Linked DNA regions of Variovorax paradoxus. The protein of the gene in region 3 binds, or shares a complex with, the protein of the main gene of each other region. Links are inferred from orthologs where the notes say so. Each region holds a gene or a part of one and is shown on either strand. Other genes may lie near its edges. The genes, in order: GFK26_RS24920, dnaN and dnaX.

Region 1 (6,111 bases), 490 kb from region 3 along the record:
GCCTGTCAGCCTTTCAACCTGTCGAAGAATCTCCGTCGGCATCAAACGCCCTTACCGAGCGACGCGAGTCATCGATGGTCATGCCAGATGGGCTGCTCAGCCGATGAAACGGACGTCCGCCGATCGACGGGCATCTCGCAGAAGCAGCAAAGAGATCAGCCCCTGTTTTTCCTGGCAATCAGACGCAGAAGAATCGACCGCGCGTTTTTCCCTGTTGATGGCGGTTGCCGTCTCCCTGGCAGCGCTTTTCATCGTCACCCCCGTCTATCTTTTCGGGCTGGGTCTGGCGAGCGTCGCCTCACTCGCGAAAGGCGTGAACACTTTTTCATCCGGCGTGTTTGCGGACCCGATGATCTGGTTTCCACTGTTCGGAACGAGTGGCCTCGCGGGGCTCATCGTTCTGGTCTTGGCCTCGAGAAAAACAATCGTTGCCTTCCGATTCGATGGGAAAACCGAGCAGCTGAGTTACGTCGAGATGGCGCCGCTGCGAAAGCCGCGCACCACCGTGGTCCCGTTTGAGTCCATCCGCTCAGTGACTCCCACCACGCTCACCGCCAACGCCACCGTGGGCCATCTGAGTGTGGTCACGCGCCAGCCAGGACGCGATGAGAAGTCCTTGTGGCTGGGACACCGTATCCCGGTAGTGAGCCTTGAGGAACACTCCACGTGGTTGTCCGGCTACCTGGGCGACCGTGTGCAGCCTCTTTTTCGTCAGGATTGTTGAGGCCCGCAGGCACTCACCACTTCCCGTCCTTCGGCACCGCCTTCACCGCATTCGCCTTCGCATCCCCAGCCGCCTTGATCAGCTCCGCCGACTCCGTCCGATTCGCTTTCACCGCAAAGTCGACCGCCGTCATGCCGAGCTGGTTCTTCATCGCCGTGTCCGCGCCTTCGGCCAGCAGCAGCTTCACGGCGTCGTTCGATCCGTACATCGCGGCCATCATCAGCGGCGTGGTGCCGTTGGGCGACTGGGCGTCGATGAAGGCGTGGTTCTCGAGCAGCAGTTTCATGATCGACAGTTGCCCGCTGCTGGCCGCGTAATGCAGCGGCGCCCAGCCGGTCTTGTTGACGGCGGCGTCGCGCTTGAGCAGTTGCACGACCAGGTCTTGCTGGCCCTTGATCGACGCCAGCATCAGCGGCGTTTCGTCCTTGGCGTTGGCCAGGTCGACGTTGAGCTGCGGCGATTCCATCAACACCTGGACGACCTTCGGCGACGGCTCGCGCAGCGCGAGCATCAAACCGGTCTGGCCGTTCTCGTCGCGTGTATTCGGGTCGAAACCGCGGTTCAGCAGGGTGCGGACACCACTGGCGTTGTCGCCGCGCACGGCCCGGAAAAAGTCTTCAAACGACCCGGCATGCGCTGCAAAAGATGCAGCCATGACAACAAGATATATCGACTTCTTAAAGTAGTTTTTCATAATTTGACTTCCCTGAACAAAGCTTCGAAGTTGTCGCTTGTCGCCTTGGCGATGTCCTCTACGGGCACGTGTCGCAGTTCGGCGATCTGTTGCGCCACGAAGGGCACATACGACGGATTGTTGGTCTTGCCGCGGTACGGCACGGGCGCGAGGTACGGGCTGTCCGTCTCGATCAGCATGCGGTCCAGCGGCACGAAAGCCGCCACGTCGCGCAGGTCCTGGGCCTTCTTGAAGGTCAGGATGCCCGAAAAGGAAATGTAGAAACCCAGGTCGAGTGCGGCGCGTGCCACCTCGGCGGTTTCGGTGAAGCAATGGAACACGCCGCCGGCCGCCCTGCCCGCGCCGTCTTCGCCCTCCTCCTTGAGGATCGCCAGCGTGTCGGCCGATGCGTCGCGGGTGTGGATGATGAGCGGCTTGCGCGTTTGCTGTGCGGCGCGGATGTGCACGCGGAAGCGGTCGCGCTGCCATTCCATGTCGGCGATGCTGCGGCCGCCCTTGCGTTCTTCCATCTGGTAGTAGTCGAGGCCGGTTTCGCCGATGGCCACGACACGCGGCCGGGCCGACAGGCGCACCAGGTCTTCCACGGTGGGTTCGGCGATGTCCTCGTTGTCGGGGTGCACGCCCACGCTGGCCCAGAAGTTGTCGTAGCGGGCGGCCAGGGCCTGCACGTCGTCGAACTCTTCGAGCTTGGTGCAGATGCACAGCGCCCGGTCGACCTTGGCGGCGGCCATGGCAGCGCGAATCTGCGGCATCTGGTCCGCGAACTCGGGAAAGGTCAGGTGGCAGTGGGAGTCGGTGAACATCGGAAAGGGTGAAGTGCGGCGCGCCTGTGGGAGATCGCGCCGTGTCCGGAGTTCCGCGCCACGAGGCGCGGCGGAGAAAGAACTCAGATGGTCTGGGTCGCGCGGTCGGAGGCCATGGAGCCACCGAGCGCGGCTTCGATGCGCGCCTTCAGCTGGCGCGACTTCTCGTCTGACGGAAAGCGCACGCCGACGCCCGGCGCCCGGTTGCCGGCGGCACGGGCCGGCGTGATCCAGGCGACCTTGCCGGCGACCGGGTAGCGCTGCGGGTCTTCGGGCAGCGTGAGCAGCACGTAGACGTCGTCGCCGAGCCGGTACTCGCGCGTGGTCGGAATGAAGATGCCGCCTTCGGCAAACAGCGGGATGTAGGCCGCGTAGAGCGCGCCCTTTTCCTTGATGGCGAGCTGGATGACGCTCGGCCGGGCCGGCGTGGCAGACAACGCGGCAGCGGCGGCAGAGGCTGGAACAGGCGCGGCAGGTGGGTTCATGGGCGGCGAGCGGCAGAGTTTAGGGTGCTTCGCGCTTCGCTCACAAGCGCTTCGAGCATGAGGCCGGCGTTGAACGGATGTTCGGCGGTTCGCGCGGCGCTGGCGAGCGATTTCGACCAGCGCGCCAGCGCCAGCTTGTGCGGCACCGGCGGCAGGTCGGCCGCGTCGAAGAAACGGGGTTCGGCGCCGTGGCCCACGGCCATGAGGTCGTGGCAGAGCTTCTGCAGCGCGACGACGGCCTGGGCCGGCGCCTGGTCGGCCAGCGCGCCCACGTCGCCGCGCGACACGGCCTTGGGCAGCAGCGACCACGCCTTGGGCGACTGGCCCGAGCGTGCCAGCCGCAGCGCATCGCTGGGCCGTCCGCCCGCGGCACGCAGCAACTGCGCGGCATCGGCGGGCGGCACGTCTTGTGCCACCAGCCAGGCTTCGGCCTCGGCGGTTTCGGGCCACGGCAGCGTGAAGCCCAGGCAGCGGCTGCGGATGGTCGGCAACAGCTGCCACGCGGCCTCGCTGGCTAGCACGAAGCGCACATCGCCGACGGGCTCCTCGAGCGTCTTGAGCAGCGCATTGGCAGTGATGGTGTTCATGCGCTCGGCCGGATACACCAGCACGACCTTGCCGCGGCCGCGCGCGCTCGTGCGCTGCGCAAAGCCGACCGCGTCGCGCATCGCTTCGACGCGGATCTCGCGGCTGGCCTTGCGCTTCTTGTCGTCGATGTCGGACTGGGCTTTTTCGTCGAGCGGCCAACCGAGTTCGCCCATGGCGACTTCGGGCATCAGCACGCACAAATCGGCGTGGGTGCGAACCTCGATGGCGTGGCAGCTGGGGCAGTGGCCGCAGGCGGCACCGCCCTCCTCCACCGGCCGCTCGCACAGCCAGGCGGCGGCGAGCGCCAGCGCGAGTTCGTACTGGCCGATGCCCGACGGGCCTTGCAGCAGCCAGGCATGGCCGCGCTGGCGCAGCAGTTCGGCGAGCGGCTGGCGCAGCCAGGGCGTCAATGTGTTCACCGGCTCGCTCATCGGGCGGCTCCCTGCACCGGCGACAGCACGCCGCGCGCCACCAGCGCCGTGTCGATCTGCTGCCAGACCTGGTCGCGGGCCTGGCTGGCGTCGATGCGCACGAAGCGCGACGCATCGGCGGCGGCGCGGGCCGCATAGCCCTGCGCCACGCGGCGGAAGAACTCGACCGGCTGGGCCTCGAACTTGTCGGGCACGCGCGCGCCGGCCAGGCGCTGGGCGGCGATTTCGGGGGCGAGGTCGAACCACACGGTCAGTTGCGGCTGCAGCAGTTGCGACGCCGGCACACCGGCCCGGCCCGCCTGCACCCACTGCTCGAGCGTCGAGAGCACGGCGGTGTCGAAGCCGCGTCCCGCGCCCTGGTAGGCGAAGGTGGCGTCGGTGAAGCGATCGCACAGCACGACCTCGCCGCGCGCCAGCGCCGGTTCGATGACCTGCGCGATGTGGTCGCAGCGTGCCGCGAACACCAGCAGCGATTCGGTCAGCGGGTTCATCGGCTGTTCGAGCACCAGCCCGCGCAGCGTTTCGGCCAGCGGCGTGCCGCCGGGTTCGCGCGTGCGCACCACCGTGCGGCCCTGCGCCTGGAAGCGGGCTTCCAGCGCGTCGAGGTGGCTGGACTTGCCCGCGCCGTCGATGCCTTCCAGCGTCAGAAACAGGCCTGAGTCACTCATTGGGTCGCCTTGGGTTGGGAGCTGCTGCCACCGCCACGCTGGTAGCGGTTGACCGCGCGGTTGTGGTCGTCGAGCGAGCTGCTGAACTGGCTCGTGCCATCGCCGCGCGACACGAAGTACAGCGACTTGCTCTGCGCCGGCTGAACCGCCGCCAGCAGCGCAGCCTTGCCGGGCATGGCGATCGGCGTGGGCGGCAGGCCGCCGCGGGTGTAGGTGTTCCAGGGCGTGTCGGTCTGCAGGTCGCGCTTGCGCAGGTTGCCGTCGAAGGTGGCGCCCATGCCGTAGATCACGGTCGGGTCGGTCTGCAGCGGCATGCCGACGCGCAGCCGATTCGTGAAGACAGCGGCAATCTCTGAGCGGTCGTTGGCCTTGCCTGTCTCCTTTTCGACAATGCTGGCCAGAATCAGCGCTTCATCGGCCGATTTAAGCGGCAGATCGGCTGCGCGGGCCGCCCAGGCGGCTTCGAGCTTCTTGTCCATGGCCCGCATGGCGCGCTGCAGCAGCGCGATGTCGGTCGAGCCCTTCGAGTAGGTGTAGGTGTCCGGGAAGAAGCGGCCTTCGGGGTGCACGCCCGGCTTGCCCAGCGCGGCCATCAATGCGTCTTCGGTCATGCCCACGCTTTCGGGCTTGAGCTGCTCGGCCTTGGCGAGCGCGGCGCGCACCTGGCGGATGTTCCAGCCTTCGACCAGCACCACGCTGCGCGTGGCTTCTTCGCCGCGCACCAGGATGTTGAGCAGCAGCTTGGGCGTGACGCCGCGTTCCAGTTCGTAACTGCCGGCGCGCATCTGGCGGTCTTGCCCCGAGATACGGAACCACCAGTACAGCAGTTGGGGCTGCACGTCGGCACCCGCGTCGGCCACGGCCTGGGCGATGCCGCGCGGCGTGGTGCCGGGCTCCACGGACAGGTCGACGCTGGGCGTCGGCAACTTGAGCGGCTGGTGCACCCACCAGAGACCGGCGCCGCCGAGCGCCAGAACGGCCAGGGCCACGAGCAGGAAGAGCGTGAGGAAGAAGCTGCGCACGAATCCGAGGAAAAGGACGGAGAAAGAAAAAGGCCTGAAAGAGAACGCACACAGACCCGCGGGAAAGACCGGCCCCATCGCTGCGACGGGGAATCCCTGCCGCCCCGAAGGAACAGGCACGGCCATGATAATTCAGCGATGACCACAGTCGTTCTCAACGGGGTGAGCACCCTGCCCCACCTCGGCGTGATTCGCGCCGAAGGCCCCGATGCCGCCAGCTTCTTGCACGGCCAGCTCACGCAGGATTTTTCTCTGCTCGGGGCCACCGAGGCCCGCCTGGCGGCGCTTTGCACGGCCAAGGGCCGCGTGATCGCCAGTTTCATCGGCATCCGGCCGCAACCCGAACTCATCCTGCTGGTGTGCAGCCGCGACATCCTCGCGGCCACGCTCAAGCGCCTGTCGATGTACGTGCTGCGCGCCAAGGTCAAGCTCACCGACGCCACCGAGCAGTTCGCGCTGCACGGCCTGGCCGGCACCGCCCTGACCGCCAACGGCCTCGACGCGGCCCTGCCGCCCGGTCGCCGCACGGCCATCGGCGAAGACATCAGCGTGGTGTCGCTCTACCCCGCCGACGGCGTGCCGCGCGCGCTGTGGATCGCCCCAACCGGCCAGAAGGCGCCCGTGGGCCCGACGCTCGACGCCGCCTTGTGGCCGTGGAGCGAGGTGCGCAGCGGCATCGTCACGCTGACCACGCCG
Region 2 (5,901 bases), 3.3 Mb from region 3 along the record:
CGTTCGAGGCCCTGCTCGCCAAGAAGTCGCACATCGTGATGACCAGCGACACCTATCCCAAGGGTCTGGCCGACATCCACGAGCGGCTGGTGTCGCGCTTCGATTCGGGTCTCACGGTGGCGATCGAGCCGCCCGAGCTCGAGATGCGCGTGGCCATTCTGATCAACAAGGCCCGCGTCGAGGGCGCCGAAATGCCTGAAGAAGTCGCCTTCTTCGTGGCCAAGAACGTGCGCTCCAACGTGCGCGAGCTCGAAGGCGCCCTGCGCAAGATCCTGGCGTACTCGCGCTTCAACCAGAAGGAGATCTCGATCGCCCTGGCGCGCGAGGCGCTGCGCGACCTGCTGTCGATCCAGAATCGGCAGATCTCGGTTGAAAATATCCAGAAGACGGTGGCCGACTACTACAAGATCAAGGTCGCCGACATGTACAGCAAGAAACGCCCGGCCAGCATTGCGCGGCCGCGGCAGATCGCGATGTACCTGGCCAAGGAGCTCACGCAGAAGAGCCTGCCGGAAATCGGCGAACTGTTCGGCGGTCGCGACCACACGACGGTGCTCCACGCGGTGCGCAAGATTTCGGGCGAGCGCCAGCAGCTCACCGAACTCAACCAGCAGCTCCACGTCCTCGAACAGACCCTCAAAGGCTGAAGCCGAATGTCATCAAGAACGCCCCTCGCGACAGCGGAGAATGGCGTCCTGAAAGCTGATTCAAAGAGATAAGAGAAGAGGAAGAAGACATGATCGTTTTGAAGGCAACCCAAGACAAAGTTCTTGCCGCCCTGCAGTCGGTGGCTGGCATCGTGGAACGGCGTCATACCCTGCCGATCCTGGCCAATGTGCTGATCCGCAAGACCGGCGGCCAGCTGCAGCTGACCACCAGCGACCTCGAGATCCAGATCCGCACCACCGCCGAGCTCGGTGGCGACGAGGGCAACTTCACGACCACCATCGGCGCGCGCAAGCTGATCGACATCCTGCGCACCATGCCGGCCGACCAGACCGTGAGCCTCGAATCGAGCGCCAGCAAGCTCGTGCTCAAGGGTGGCAAGAGCCGCTTCACGCTGCAATCGCTGCCCGCCGAAGACTTCCCGCTGGTGCAGGAAGCCGCCAATTTCGGCCCCGTGTTCAGCGTGCCGCAAAAGACGCTCAAAGACCTGCTCTCGCAGGTCTCGTTCGCGATGGCCGTGCACGACATCCGCTACTACCTCAACGGCATCCTGTTCGTGGCCGAAGGCAAGCAGCTGAGCCTGGTCGCCACCGACGGCCACCGCCTGGCGTTCTCGTCGGCGCTGCTCGACGTCGAGGTGCCCCGGCAAGAAGTGATCCTGCCGCGCAAGACCGTGCTCGAAATGCAGCGCCTGCTGTCCGACGCCGAAGGCGCCATCGAGATGCAGTTCGCGAACAACCAGGCCAAGTTCAGCTTCGGCGGCATGGAGTTCGTCACCAAGCTGGTCGAGGGCAAGTTCCCCGACTACAACCGCGTGATTCCCAAGAACCACAAGAACACCGTCACGCTCGGCCGCGCGCCGCTCCTGGCCAGCCTGCAGCGCACCGCCATCCTGACCAGCGAGAAGTTCAAGGGCGTGCGCCTGAACATCGAGCCGGGCACGCTGCGCATTGCGTCGAACAACGCCGAGCAGGAAGAAGCCCAGGACGAGCTCGACATCGACTACGGCGGCGACAGCATCGAAATCGGCTTCAACGTGACCTACCTGATCGACGCGCTGTCGAACATGGACCAGGACATGGTCAAGCTGGACCTGGCCGACTCCAACAGCTCGGCCTTGTTAACCATCCCCGAGAACGCATCTTTCAAGTACGTCGTGATGCCGATGCGCATCTAGACCCCCCAAGACACAGCGCCTTGCGCACACGACCCGCGGCCCTCCGCGGGTTTGCGCTTTCAAGAGGCGGCGAATTGAGCTTTTGAGAGCCCGACAAATCACGTGAATGCCGTGAGAGACAGAGGAATATCCGAATGAGTGCTGAAGAAAACAAGCCCGACGTGCCGCACACCGAGCCGGTCTACACCCCCGAAATCCAGATCGTGGCGCCCGAAGGCGTTGTCGCCGACTCCAGCTACGGCGAAGGCGCGATCACGATCCTCGAAGGCCTCGAAGCCGTGCGCAAGCGTCCGGGCATGTACATCGGCGACACCTCCGACGGCACGGGCCTTCACCATTTGGTGTTCGAAGTGGTCGACAACTCCATCGACGAAGCGCTCGCAGGCCATTGCGACGACATCGTCGTGACCATCCACTCCGACAACTCGATCTCCGTCACCGACAACGGCCGCGGCATCCCGACCGGCGTGAAGATGGACGACAAGCACGAGCCCAAGCGCTCGGCCGCTGAAATTGCGCTCACCGAACTGCACGCCGGCGGCAAGTTCAACCAGAACAGCTACAAGGTCTCGGGCGGCCTGCACGGCGTGGGCGTCTCGTGCGTGAACGCGCTGAGCGTGAAGCTGCGCCTCATCGTGCGCCGCGAAGGCAAGATCCACGAGCTCGAATTCAGCCGCGGCTTCGTGCAGAACCGCCTGCTCGACACCGTGAACGGCTTCGAGGTCTCGCCCATGAAGGTCATCGGCGACACCGACAAGCGCGGCACCGAAGTGCACTTTCTGCCCGACACGGAGATCTTCAAGGAAAACAACGATTTCCACTACGAGATCCTGAGCAAGCGCCTGCGCGAGCTGAGCTTCCTGAACAACGGCGTGCGCATCCGCCTGCTCGACGAGCGCACCGGCAAGGAAGACGACTTCTCCGGCGCCGGCGGGGTGCGCGGCTTCGTGGAGTTCATCAACAAGGGCAAGACCGTCCTGCACCCGAACTCGTTCTACGCAGCGGGCGAGAAGCCGGCCGACACCTACGGCGGCATCCCCGGCACGCACATCGGCGTCGAAGTGGCGATGCAGTGGAACAGCGGCTACAACGAGCAGGTGCTGTGTTTCACCAACAACATCCCGCAGCGTGACGGCGGCACCCACCTCACGGGCCTGCGCGCCGCGATGACCCGCGTCATCAACAAGTACATCGAAGAGAACGAGTTCGCCAAGAAGGCGAAGGTCGAGGTCACCGGCGACGACATGCGCGAAGGCCTGTGCTGCGTGCTGAGCGTGAAGGTGCCCGAGCCCAAGTTCTCCAGCCAGACCAAGGACAAGCTGGTGTCCAGCGAAGTGCGCGCGCCGGTGGAAGACATCGTCGGCCGCCTGCTCACCGACTACCTGCAGGAGCGTCCGAACGACGCCAAGATCATCTGCGGCAAGATCGTCGAGGCCGCCCGCGCCCGCGAAGCGGCCCGCAAGGCCCGCGAAATGACGCGCCGCAAGGGCGTGCTCGACGGCATGGGCCTGCCCGGCAAGCTGGCCGACTGCCAGGAAAAGGACCCCGCCCTGTGCGAGGTCTACCTGGTGGAGGGTGACTCCGCCGGCGGCTCCGCCAAGCAGGGCCGCGACCGGAAGTTCCAGGCCATCCTGCCGCTGCGCGGCAAGATCCTGAACGTCGAAAAAGCGCGCTACGAGAAGCTGCTCACCAGCAACGAAATTCTCACGATGATCACCGCGCTCGGCACCGGCATCGGCCGCGCCGGCGCAACCACGGCGGGCGGCGGCGCGGACGACTTCAACGTCGCCAAGCTGCGCTACCACCGCATCATCATCATGACCGACGCCGACGTGGACGGCGCGCACATCCGCACGCTGCTGCTCACGTTCTTCTACCGGCAGATGCCTGAGCTGGTCGAGCGCGGCCACATCTACATCGCGCAGCCGCCGCTGTACAAGGTCAAGGTCGGCAAGGAAGAGCAGTACCTGAAGGACGGCCCCGCGCTCGACGCCTTCCTGCTCAAGGTGGCGCTGAAAGACGCGAGCATCGAGACCGGCGGCGCCGCCTCGACCACGCTGTCGGGCGACACGCTGGCCGAGCTGGCGCGCAAGCACCAGGTGGCCGAGGCCGTGATTGCGCGCCTGCGCAACTTCATGGACGCCGAAGCGCTGCGCGCCATCGCCGACGGCGTGGCGCTCGACCTCGACACGCCGCCCGCCGCCGAGGCCTCGGCCGTGGCACTGCAAGCCAAGCTGCGCGAGCTCAACACGACCGGTGTGCCGGCCGAGGTAAGCAGCGAGTTCGACGCCCGCACCGACAAGCCGCTGCTGCGCATCAGCCGCCGCCACCACGGCAACATCAAGTCCAGCGTGATCACGCAGGACTTCGTGCACGGCGCCGACTACGCGGCACTGGCCGAAGCCGCCAACACCTTCCGCGGCCTGTTGAGCACCGAAGGCGCGCTGGTCAAGCGCGGCGAAGGCGAGCGTGGCAAGGAAGAAAAGGTCGACGACTTCCGCCAGGCCATGAAGTGGCTGATCGGCGAAGCCGAACGCGCCACCTCGCGCCAGCGCTACAAGGGTCTGGGCGAGATGAACCCCGAGCAGCTGTGGGAAACCACCATGGACCCGACCGTGCGCCGCCTGCTGCGCGTGCAGATCGACGACGCGATCGAAGCCGACCGCGTGTTCACGATGCTGATGGGCGACGAGGTGGAACCGCGCCGCGAGTTCATCGAGCAGAACGCGCTGCGCGCGTCGAACATCGACGTCTGACCGGGGAGGTCTTCCTCCCCGAGCCACAGCAGGGCGCTGGCGTTGCCGGCCCCTTCGTTCGTTTTCGGGTGAGCTCAGGTGCGAGCAAACGCGAGCAGCAGCTGGTAGTCGCCTTGGTCCGCGGCACGCAGGGCGGCCAGGTACCGCACCCGCGCGTCGTCGGCGGCGACCAGATTGCCGCCGTTTCCCCAGGAGAACGCAGGCTGGCCAAGGCTGCGTAGAAGCGCGTCGGCCATCATGCGAGAGTGCCGCCCGTTGCCGTTGGGGAACGGGTGAATCCAGACCAGGTCGCGGTGAAAGCGCGCTGCGATTTCGTCGGGGGGAAATGTGGCGTTGTCGACCCACCAGCGCGTGTTTCCGAACAGCTGCGCAAGCTTGACGCCCACCTGTGTCCAGTCGCAGCCGATGTTCTTGTCCGACTTGCGAAACGTGCCCGCCCACGCCCAGGTTTTGCCGAACATCTGTTCATGCAACGCCCGGCAGAACTCCTCGCTGAGGACGTCTGGTGACCGCAAGCGCTTCAGCCAACGCACGGCGCGCAGGATGTTCTCCTGCTCCCAGTCGTTCAGGTCGCTCTGGGTGGCCAGGTGTTCCGGAAGAAGTCCGGCCTTCTCGTCAGGGTCCAGGGGTGTCTGGCCATCCTGCGCTTCAAGGTCTATCGCCATAGCTCTGACCATCGGCCGCGCATCAGTTCCTCGGTCCTGCGTTCCACCTGCTTGCGAAGTCGCTCCGAGGCTGGCCGTTGGTCTTCGAGGCTCATCGTGTGGGCCACCCCGCCGACCTCTTCGATGGCGATGGCTCGGGCGCGTTCCTTGATCATTTCCGTGAGGGGGCGGCGCGGCACCAGGGCGTAGACGAGCTCACAGTCAAGTCCGTCGGCGAGCTTGCGCAACTGGCCAAGCGTGATTCGGTCGTCCGCTTCCGACCGCTCGGATTTGTGCAATGTCGGCCCTGAAATGCCCAAGCGCTGGGCTTGCTGGCGCTCCGTGCGCCCCAGCGTTTCTCGAATCAGCTTCAGCCATCCGCGCGACGGCCGGGGCCGTTTCACCATCTCGGCATAGGCGGACACGGTGGCTTGCAGTTGCTCAAGTCGAAGCTGGTTCAGTTCAGAGGACATTTTGCTAGCTCATAGGCTTACATCTAGTGGTTGGATGATAGCCTTTGACGCAGCAAAATCAAAACACTTGCTTCCCTATAGGGAAGCACATGAAGAATACTTGCTGCGCTTTGAGGCAGCACTCCAACGTAACCCGCGCCCACATCTGCTCAGCCGAGGGCGTCCTGCCAACGCCCCATTCACTG
Region 3 (6,075 bases):
ACGCGATGCCCTCGGTGGGCCGCAAGTTCTTGCTGGCCGGCCGTGGTGGCCTCAACCTCACGCACTCGGAGCCCTTCGATGCGTTCCTGACGCGCTTCGGCGAGCGTCGCGCCCAGCTCGAGCCGCTGCTCGCAAAGTTCGGTCCGCCGCAGGCGCGTGAGTGGGCGGCCGGGCTGGGCATCGAGACCTTTGTCGGCACCTCGGGACGCGTGTTTCCGACCGACATGAAGGCCGCGCCTCTGCTGCGCGCCTGGCTGCATCGCTTGCGCGCCGCGGGCGTGCAGTTCCACATGCGCCATCGCTGGGTGGGTGATGGGCCATTCGATGCGAACGCACTGCGCTTTGGGACGCCGACAGGCGAAGTCACGGCCAAGGCCGATGCGGTGGTGTTGGCGCTGGGCGGCGCGAGCTGGGCGCGCCTGGGCTCCGACGGCGCGTGGGCACCGTGGCTGCAGGCACAAGGCGTGGCGGTGGCGCCGCTGCTGCCCGCCAATTGCGGCTTCGACGGTGCGGGCTGGAGCGAACATTTTTCGAGCCGCTTCGCAGGGCAGCCCTTCAAGTCGGTCGCGATCGCCTTCACCGACAGCCAGGGGCGCCACTTTGCGCGCAAGGGCGAGTTTGTCGCGACGGCCACGGGCATCGAAGGCAGCCTGGTCTATGCGGCGTCGGCGCTGCTGCGGGACGAGATCGCGGCGAACGGCAGCGCGACGCTGCTGCTCGACCTGCTGCCCGATCGCAGCGCCGAGCAGGTGCTGGCCGCGGTGAAGCATCCGCGCGGCGCGCGTTCGTTGAGCAGCCACCTCAAGAGCCGGCTCGGCATCGAAGGCATCAAGGCCGGCGTGCTGCACGAAGCGCTGAGCAAGGAAGCGATGCAGGATCCGGCGCAGCTCGCCGCCACGATCAAGGCCGTGCCGCTGAAACTCGTCGCGACGCGCCCGGTCGACGAGGCGATCAGTACGGCGGGCGGCGTGCGCTTCGACGCGCTCGATCCGGCGCTGATGGCGACGGCGCTGCCCGGCGTGTTCGCGGCAGGGGAAATGCTCGATTGGGAGGCGCCGACGGGGGGCTACCTGCTCACGGCGGCCATGGCCAGTGGGGCGGCTGCCGCGCGCGGCGCGATCGCGCGGCTGGGGCTGTAGCCGCAGGCGTACTCAGCGGACGCAGGGCCAAAAGAACACCTGCTCGGGGTCGGCCGCATCGAGGTTGTCGATGTGGCCGCTCTCCCTGAACCCGGCTTCTTTCAGCAGCGATTGCATCGCCGCGTTGGAGCGGTTCGTGGAAGTGAAAAGCTTGGGGCGTTCGCAGATCGACTGGAAGTGATCGACGAGCTTCAGGCCGAGTCGCCTGCGACGAAACTTCTCTCCGACCATCAGCATCTCGATGAAGCCGCTGTCGAAGAAGTGGTGGTGCAGCACGCCGTAGGCGGCGATGTCGCCATCCATCTCGATCACGTGGCAGAAGCGATCTTCGATCCAGCCTTTGATCTGCACGGCGCGGCGCGCATCGTGCGCGGCCACGGTGTCGAGGCGCACCAGCGCTTCGAGATCGCTGATACGGGCGGGCCGGATGTCCATGTTCATGGCGGGCTGCGCGAAATTCTGGGAGGTTGAGGTGTCCGGGGTTGGTAACCCCTGGACACAGCGCGTGAGTTCTCTGAAAAGGAACTCACGGCTTCTAAATGTTAGGTTGACGAGCCTTACCCCTGGCACTGACTACGCAGTTAGGGCTGCTTGGTTCCCCACCTGACCCGGTTGGCCACTTCACCATGCAGGGAGGCCCGTCAGGTTGCATTCTAACCGCGTGAATTTGTCCCCTTCGCCGGGGCGTGAATCATTTCGAGGGGGACGGGAAACAAGCGTGAAGTGACCCCCGCCGCGCCTTTTAGAATGCCCGCAATGTCTTATCTCGTGCTCGCTCGCAAGTTCCGTCCGAAAACCTTCGGTGAGATGGTCGGTCAGGGGCATGTGGTCCAGGCGCTGGAAAACGCGCTGACGACGCAGCGCCTGCACCACGCCTATCTGTTCACCGGCACGCGAGGCGTGGGCAAGACCACGGTGTCGCGCATCCTGGCCAAGTCGCTCAACTGCCAGGGCCCGGACGGGCAGGGCGGCATCACGGCGACGCCGTGCGGTGTGTGCCAGGCCTGCCGCGACATCGATTCGGGCCGCTTCGTCGACTACACCGAACTCGATGCGGCCTCCAACCGCGGCGTCGATGAAGTGCAGTCGCTGCTCGAACAAGCCGTCTACAAGCCGGTGCAGGGGCGCTTCAAGGTCTTCATGATCGACGAAGTGCACATGCTCACGAACACCGCGTTCAACGCGATGCTCAAGACGCTCGAGGAGCCGCCCGAGTACCTCAAGTTCGTGCTGGCCACGACCGATCCGCAGAAGGTGCCGGTGACGGTGCTGTCGCGCTGCCTGCAGTTCAACCTGCGGCCAATGGCGCCCGAGACGATCCTCGAACACCTGACAGGCGTGCTGCAGACCGAGCAGGTGCCGGCCGAGCCGCAGGCGCTGCGTCTGCTGGCGCGCGCCGCACGCGGTTCGATGCGCGACGCGCTCTCGCTCACCGACCAGGCCATCGCGTTCGGCAACGGCGAACTGCTCGAAACCGGCGTGCGCCAGATGCTCGGCAGCGTCGATCGCGGCCATGTGTTCCGCCTCATCGAGGCGCTCGCACAAGGCGACGGCAAGACCGTGGTCGACACTTCCGAGGCGCTGCGCCGCGACGGCATGTCCGCCGCGTCCACGCTTGAAGAAATGACGTCGGTGCTGCAGGCCATGGCGGTGCTGCAGGCCGTGCCCTCGCGCGCCGAATCGGCCGACGCGGCCACCGATCCTGACGCGGCCGACACGGCCCGCCTGGCGTCGCTGATGCCCGCCGACGAGACCCAGCTGCTCTACAGCCTGTGCCTGCACGGGCGCGGCGAGTTGGGTTTGGCGCCCGACGAGTACGCGGCACTGACCATGGTGCTGTTGCGGCTGCTGGCCTTCAAGCCCTCCCACACGGCCGCTTCGACGGCCTCCACGGAAAAAAAAACTCTGAATGACGCCGGCAGCGCTGCGCCGCGGGCTCCCGCGCGCGAAGCCGCCCCGGTTTCCCGGCCTTCGGTGCCCGATTCGGCACCCGCTGCCGCGCCTTCCACGCCCGCCTTTTCGCAGCAACCGCCCGCGCAGTCGATGCCGGCTGGCCAGCGGCTGACGGTGGTCGATGCCCCGCAGCGCCAGCCCATGCCCCGGCCTGCCGCGCAGGAGGCGTCGGACGCGCCCGCAGCCCATGTGGTCGGCGTGCCGATCCGCGTGCAGCCGCCGCCCGGCCAGCGCGACGTGCCGCGCGAAGAAGAACAGCGCAGCACCTACACCCCGATCCCGCCGAGCGAAGAGGGCGATTTCTGGCACGCCACGGTCATGCAGCTCATTGCTGCCGAAAGCGTGGCGGCGCTGGCGCGCGAGCTCGCGCTGCAGTCGCAGCTGGTGGCGCGCGACACCGACCAGTGGATGCTGCGCATCGAGCGCGAAACCCTCAACCAGCCGTCCAGCCGCGAGAAGCTCACGGCGGCGCTGCAGGGCCTCGGCCACAATGTGAGGCTGGCCATCGAGATCGGCGGCGTGGTCGACAGCCCGGCGCGCCGCAACAAGCAGGCCGCCGACGAGCGCCAGCGGGTGGCCGAGGAAGCCATTCGCAGCGACCCCGAGGTGCAGATGCTGATGCGCGACTTCGATGCGAAGATCGTGCCCGGATCGCTGAAGCCCCTCTGAAGCCGGCGCCGCCCTCGCCGCATTTTTCGACCGTATTCTTTCCATCACCAACCCATCACAGACAGGACCAACGATGTTCAACAAAGGACAACTGGCCGGCCTCATGAAGCAGGCGCAGGCAATGCAGGACAACCTCAAGAAGGCCCAGGAAGAACTGGCGCACATCGAGGTCGAAGGCGAGTCGGGCGCCGGTCTTGTCAAGGTCGTCATGACCTGCAAGCACGACGTCAAGCGCATCACCATCGACCCCAGCCTGCTGGCCGACGACAAGGACATGCTCGAAGACCTCGTGGCTGCCGCCTTCAATGCCGCCGTGCGCAAGGCCGAGGAAACCAGCGAGCAGAAGATGGGCAAGCTCACGGCCGGCATGCCCGGTCTGCCCCCTGGCATGAAGCTCCCGTTCTAAGCGAGGCATGGCAGACGCCAGTTCGCTCGATGCGCTGGTCGATGCGCTGCGCCGGCTGCCCGGTGTCGGCGTCAAGTCGGCCTCGCGCATGGCGTTCCACCTGCTGCAGCACGACCGCGAGGGCGCGCAGCTGCTCGCACGCGCGTTGCAGCAGGCGGCAGGCCAGGTGCGGCATTGCGAGCTGTGCAACACCTTCACCGAAGCGCCGATCTGCCATGTCTGCATGGACTCGCGGCGCGACGGCTCCAAGCTGTGCGTGGTCGAGACACCGGCCGACCAGGCGGCGCTCGAACGCACGGGCGCCTTTCGCGGCTACTACTTCGTGCTCATGGGCAAGCTCAGTCCGCTCGATGGCATCGGGCCGAAGGACATCGGCCTGCAGAAGCTGTTCGACCGCGCGCGCGACGGCACGGTGAGCGAGGTCATCCTCGCGACCAACTTCACGGCCGAAGGCGAGGCCACCGCGCACGTGATCGGCGAAGCGCTCAAGCAGCACGGGCTCACCGTGACGCGCCTCGCGCGCGGCGTGCCGGCCGGCAGCGAGCTCGAGTACGTCGACCTCGGCACCATTGCGCACGCACTGGTCGATCGCCGCTGACACTCGGCCTGTTCAAGGCCGCGTCCGTTCTTCCTTTGGTTGTTGTTGTCGTCACCATGACCCTCTCCTTGCTCACCGTCGCCTACTGGTGCGTGTTCGTCGCCTGCGGCCTGCCGTACCTCGCGGCATGGATCGCGAAGGCCGGCAACTTCGGTCCGCGCGACAACCTGCAGCCGCGCGACTGGGCGGCCAAGCAAAGCGGCTGGCGCGCACGTGCCAACAGCGCGCAGGCCAACAGCTTCGAAGGCCTGCCGTTCTTCATCGGCGCGGTGCTCATTGCGCACCAGCTCGGCGTGGCGCAGGCGCGGCTTGACATGCTCGCGGTGGCCTACGTGGTGCTGCGCGTGATCTACCTCGGCCTGTACATCCGCGGTGCGGCGAGTGCGCGCAGCGCAGTCTGGGCACTCGCGTTTCTGGTCAATATCGCGATACTTTTTCTGGCCCGATAACGCCTTGGCGAAGGCTTCTCCAGGAGGCCTTCATGCTTACGTGAAAACCCGCACGGGATGACCCCGATGCAGGCGGGCGGCGCGCACGCCTAAGCTCGATTCACCTTACAAAGAATCACAGAGCCCGCAGGACCGCGCCATGCTTCATCGCAGAACCCTCATTTCCGCCTCCGCCGTCGCTGCCGCAGCGATTGCATTGCCGCGGGTCTTTGCGCAGCAGGCCAAGCTGGAGAAGACCAAGGTCTCGATCGCGGTGGGCGGCAAGGCGGCGTTCTACTACCTCCCGCTCACCATCTCCGAGCAACTGGGCTACTTCAAGGCGGAAGGGCTCGAGGTCGAGATCTCCGACTTCGCCGGCGGAGCGCGCGCATTGCAGGCGGTGGTGGGCGGCTCGGCCGATGTCTGCTCGGGTGCGTACGAACACACGATCAACCTGCAGGCCAAGAACCAGTTCTTCCAGGCCTTCGTGCTGCAGGGCCGCGCACCGCAGATCGCGGTGGGCGTGTCGACCAAGAACCTGGCGGGCTACACCGGCATCCAGGACCTGAAGGGCAAGAAGATCGGCGTCTCGGCGCCGGGCTCCTCGACCAACATGGTGGCCAACCTCGTGCTTTCGCGCGGCGGCCTCAAGGCCAGCGACGTGAGCTTCATCGGCGTGGGCGTGGCGGCCGGTGCGCTCACCGCGCTGCGCTCGGGCCAGATCGACGCCATCAGCAACACCGACCCGGTGATGACGATGCTCGAGCAGAAGGGCGACGTGAAGATCATCAGCGACACGCGCACGCTCAGGGGCACCGAGCAGGTGTTCGGCGGGCCGATGCCCGCGGCCTGCCTCTACGCGCCGACCGACTTCATCCAGAA

The links.
Region 1: the proteins of dnaX (region 3) and GFK26_RS24920 are in contact, whole or in part, in a cryo-EM structure (PDB 8GIZ), measured with the Escherichia coli proteins. The link is inferred for Variovorax paradoxus from one-to-one orthologs.
Region 2: the proteins of dnaX (region 3) and dnaN are in contact, whole or in part, in a cryo-EM structure (PDB 8GIZ), measured with the Escherichia coli proteins. The link is inferred for Variovorax paradoxus from one-to-one orthologs.

Annotation. Positions count from the first base shown.
Region 1 is NZ_CP045644.1:5,405,547-5,411,657, reverse strand. The notes cover bases 1,715-4,713. They hold GFK26_RS24920 (DNA polymerase III subunit delta'), read right to left. Parts: upstream 3,726-4,713; coding sequence 2,703-3,725; downstream 1,715-2,702. Other genes in these bases: mltG (endolytic transglycosylase MltG), read right to left, coding at 4,390-4,713; tmk (dTMP kinase), read right to left, coding at 3,722-4,393; GFK26_RS24925 (PilZ domain-containing protein), read right to left, coding at 2,305-2,706; GFK26_RS24930 (TatD family hydrolase), read right to left, coding at 1,715-2,221. Also shown: GFK26_RS24940 (hypothetical protein), read left to right, coding at 104-724; GFK26_RS24935 (ankyrin repeat domain-containing protein), read right to left, coding at 738-1,418; more of GFK26_RS24930, read right to left, coding at 1,415-1,714; more of mltG, read right to left, coding at 4,714-5,415; GFK26_RS24905 (YgfZ/GcvT domain-containing protein), read left to right, coding at 5,554-6,111. UniProt on the Escherichia coli protein: Part of the beta sliding clamp loading complex, which hydrolyzes ATP to load the beta clamp onto primed DNA to form the DNA replication pre-initiation complex.
Region 2 is NZ_CP045644.1:1,585,461-1,591,361, reverse strand. Bases 1-2,789 are described here. They hold dnaN (DNA polymerase III subunit beta), read left to right. Parts: upstream 1-736; coding sequence 737-1,843; downstream 1,844-2,789. Other genes in these bases: gyrB (DNA topoisomerase (ATP-hydrolyzing) subunit B), read left to right, coding at 1,978-2,789; dnaA (chromosomal replication initiator protein DnaA), read left to right, coding at 1-647. Also shown: more of gyrB, read left to right, coding at 2,790-4,599; GFK26_RS07140 (mobile mystery protein B), read right to left, coding at 4,674-5,264; GFK26_RS07135 (mobile mystery protein A), read right to left, coding at 5,255-5,716; GFK26_RS07130 (ABC transporter substrate-binding protein), read right to left, coding at 5,896-5,901. UniProt on the Escherichia coli protein: Confers DNA tethering and processivity to DNA polymerases and other proteins. Acts as a clamp, forming a ring around DNA (a reaction catalyzed by the clamp-loading complex) which diffuses in an ATP-independent manner freely and bidirectionally along dsDNA.
Region 3 is NZ_CP045644.1:4,911,560-4,917,634, forward strand. What follows is about bases 1,366-4,328. They hold dnaX (DNA polymerase III subunit gamma/tau), read left to right. Parts: upstream 1,366-1,895; coding sequence 1,896-3,761; downstream 3,762-4,328. Other genes in these bases: GFK26_RS22635 (GNAT family N-acetyltransferase), read right to left, coding at 1,366-1,580; GFK26_RS22650 (YbaB/EbfC family nucleoid-associated protein), read left to right, coding at 3,835-4,167; recR (recombination mediator RecR), read left to right, coding at 4,175-4,328. Also shown: GFK26_RS22630 (TIGR03862 family flavoprotein), read left to right, coding at 1-1,139; more of GFK26_RS22635, read right to left, coding at 1,152-1,365; more of recR, read left to right, coding at 4,329-4,765; GFK26_RS22660 (MAPEG family protein), read left to right, coding at 4,822-5,214; GFK26_RS22665 (ABC transporter substrate-binding protein), read left to right, coding at 5,354-6,075. UniProt on the Escherichia coli protein: Part of the beta sliding clamp loading complex, which hydrolyzes ATP to load the beta clamp onto primed DNA to form the DNA replication pre-initiation complex.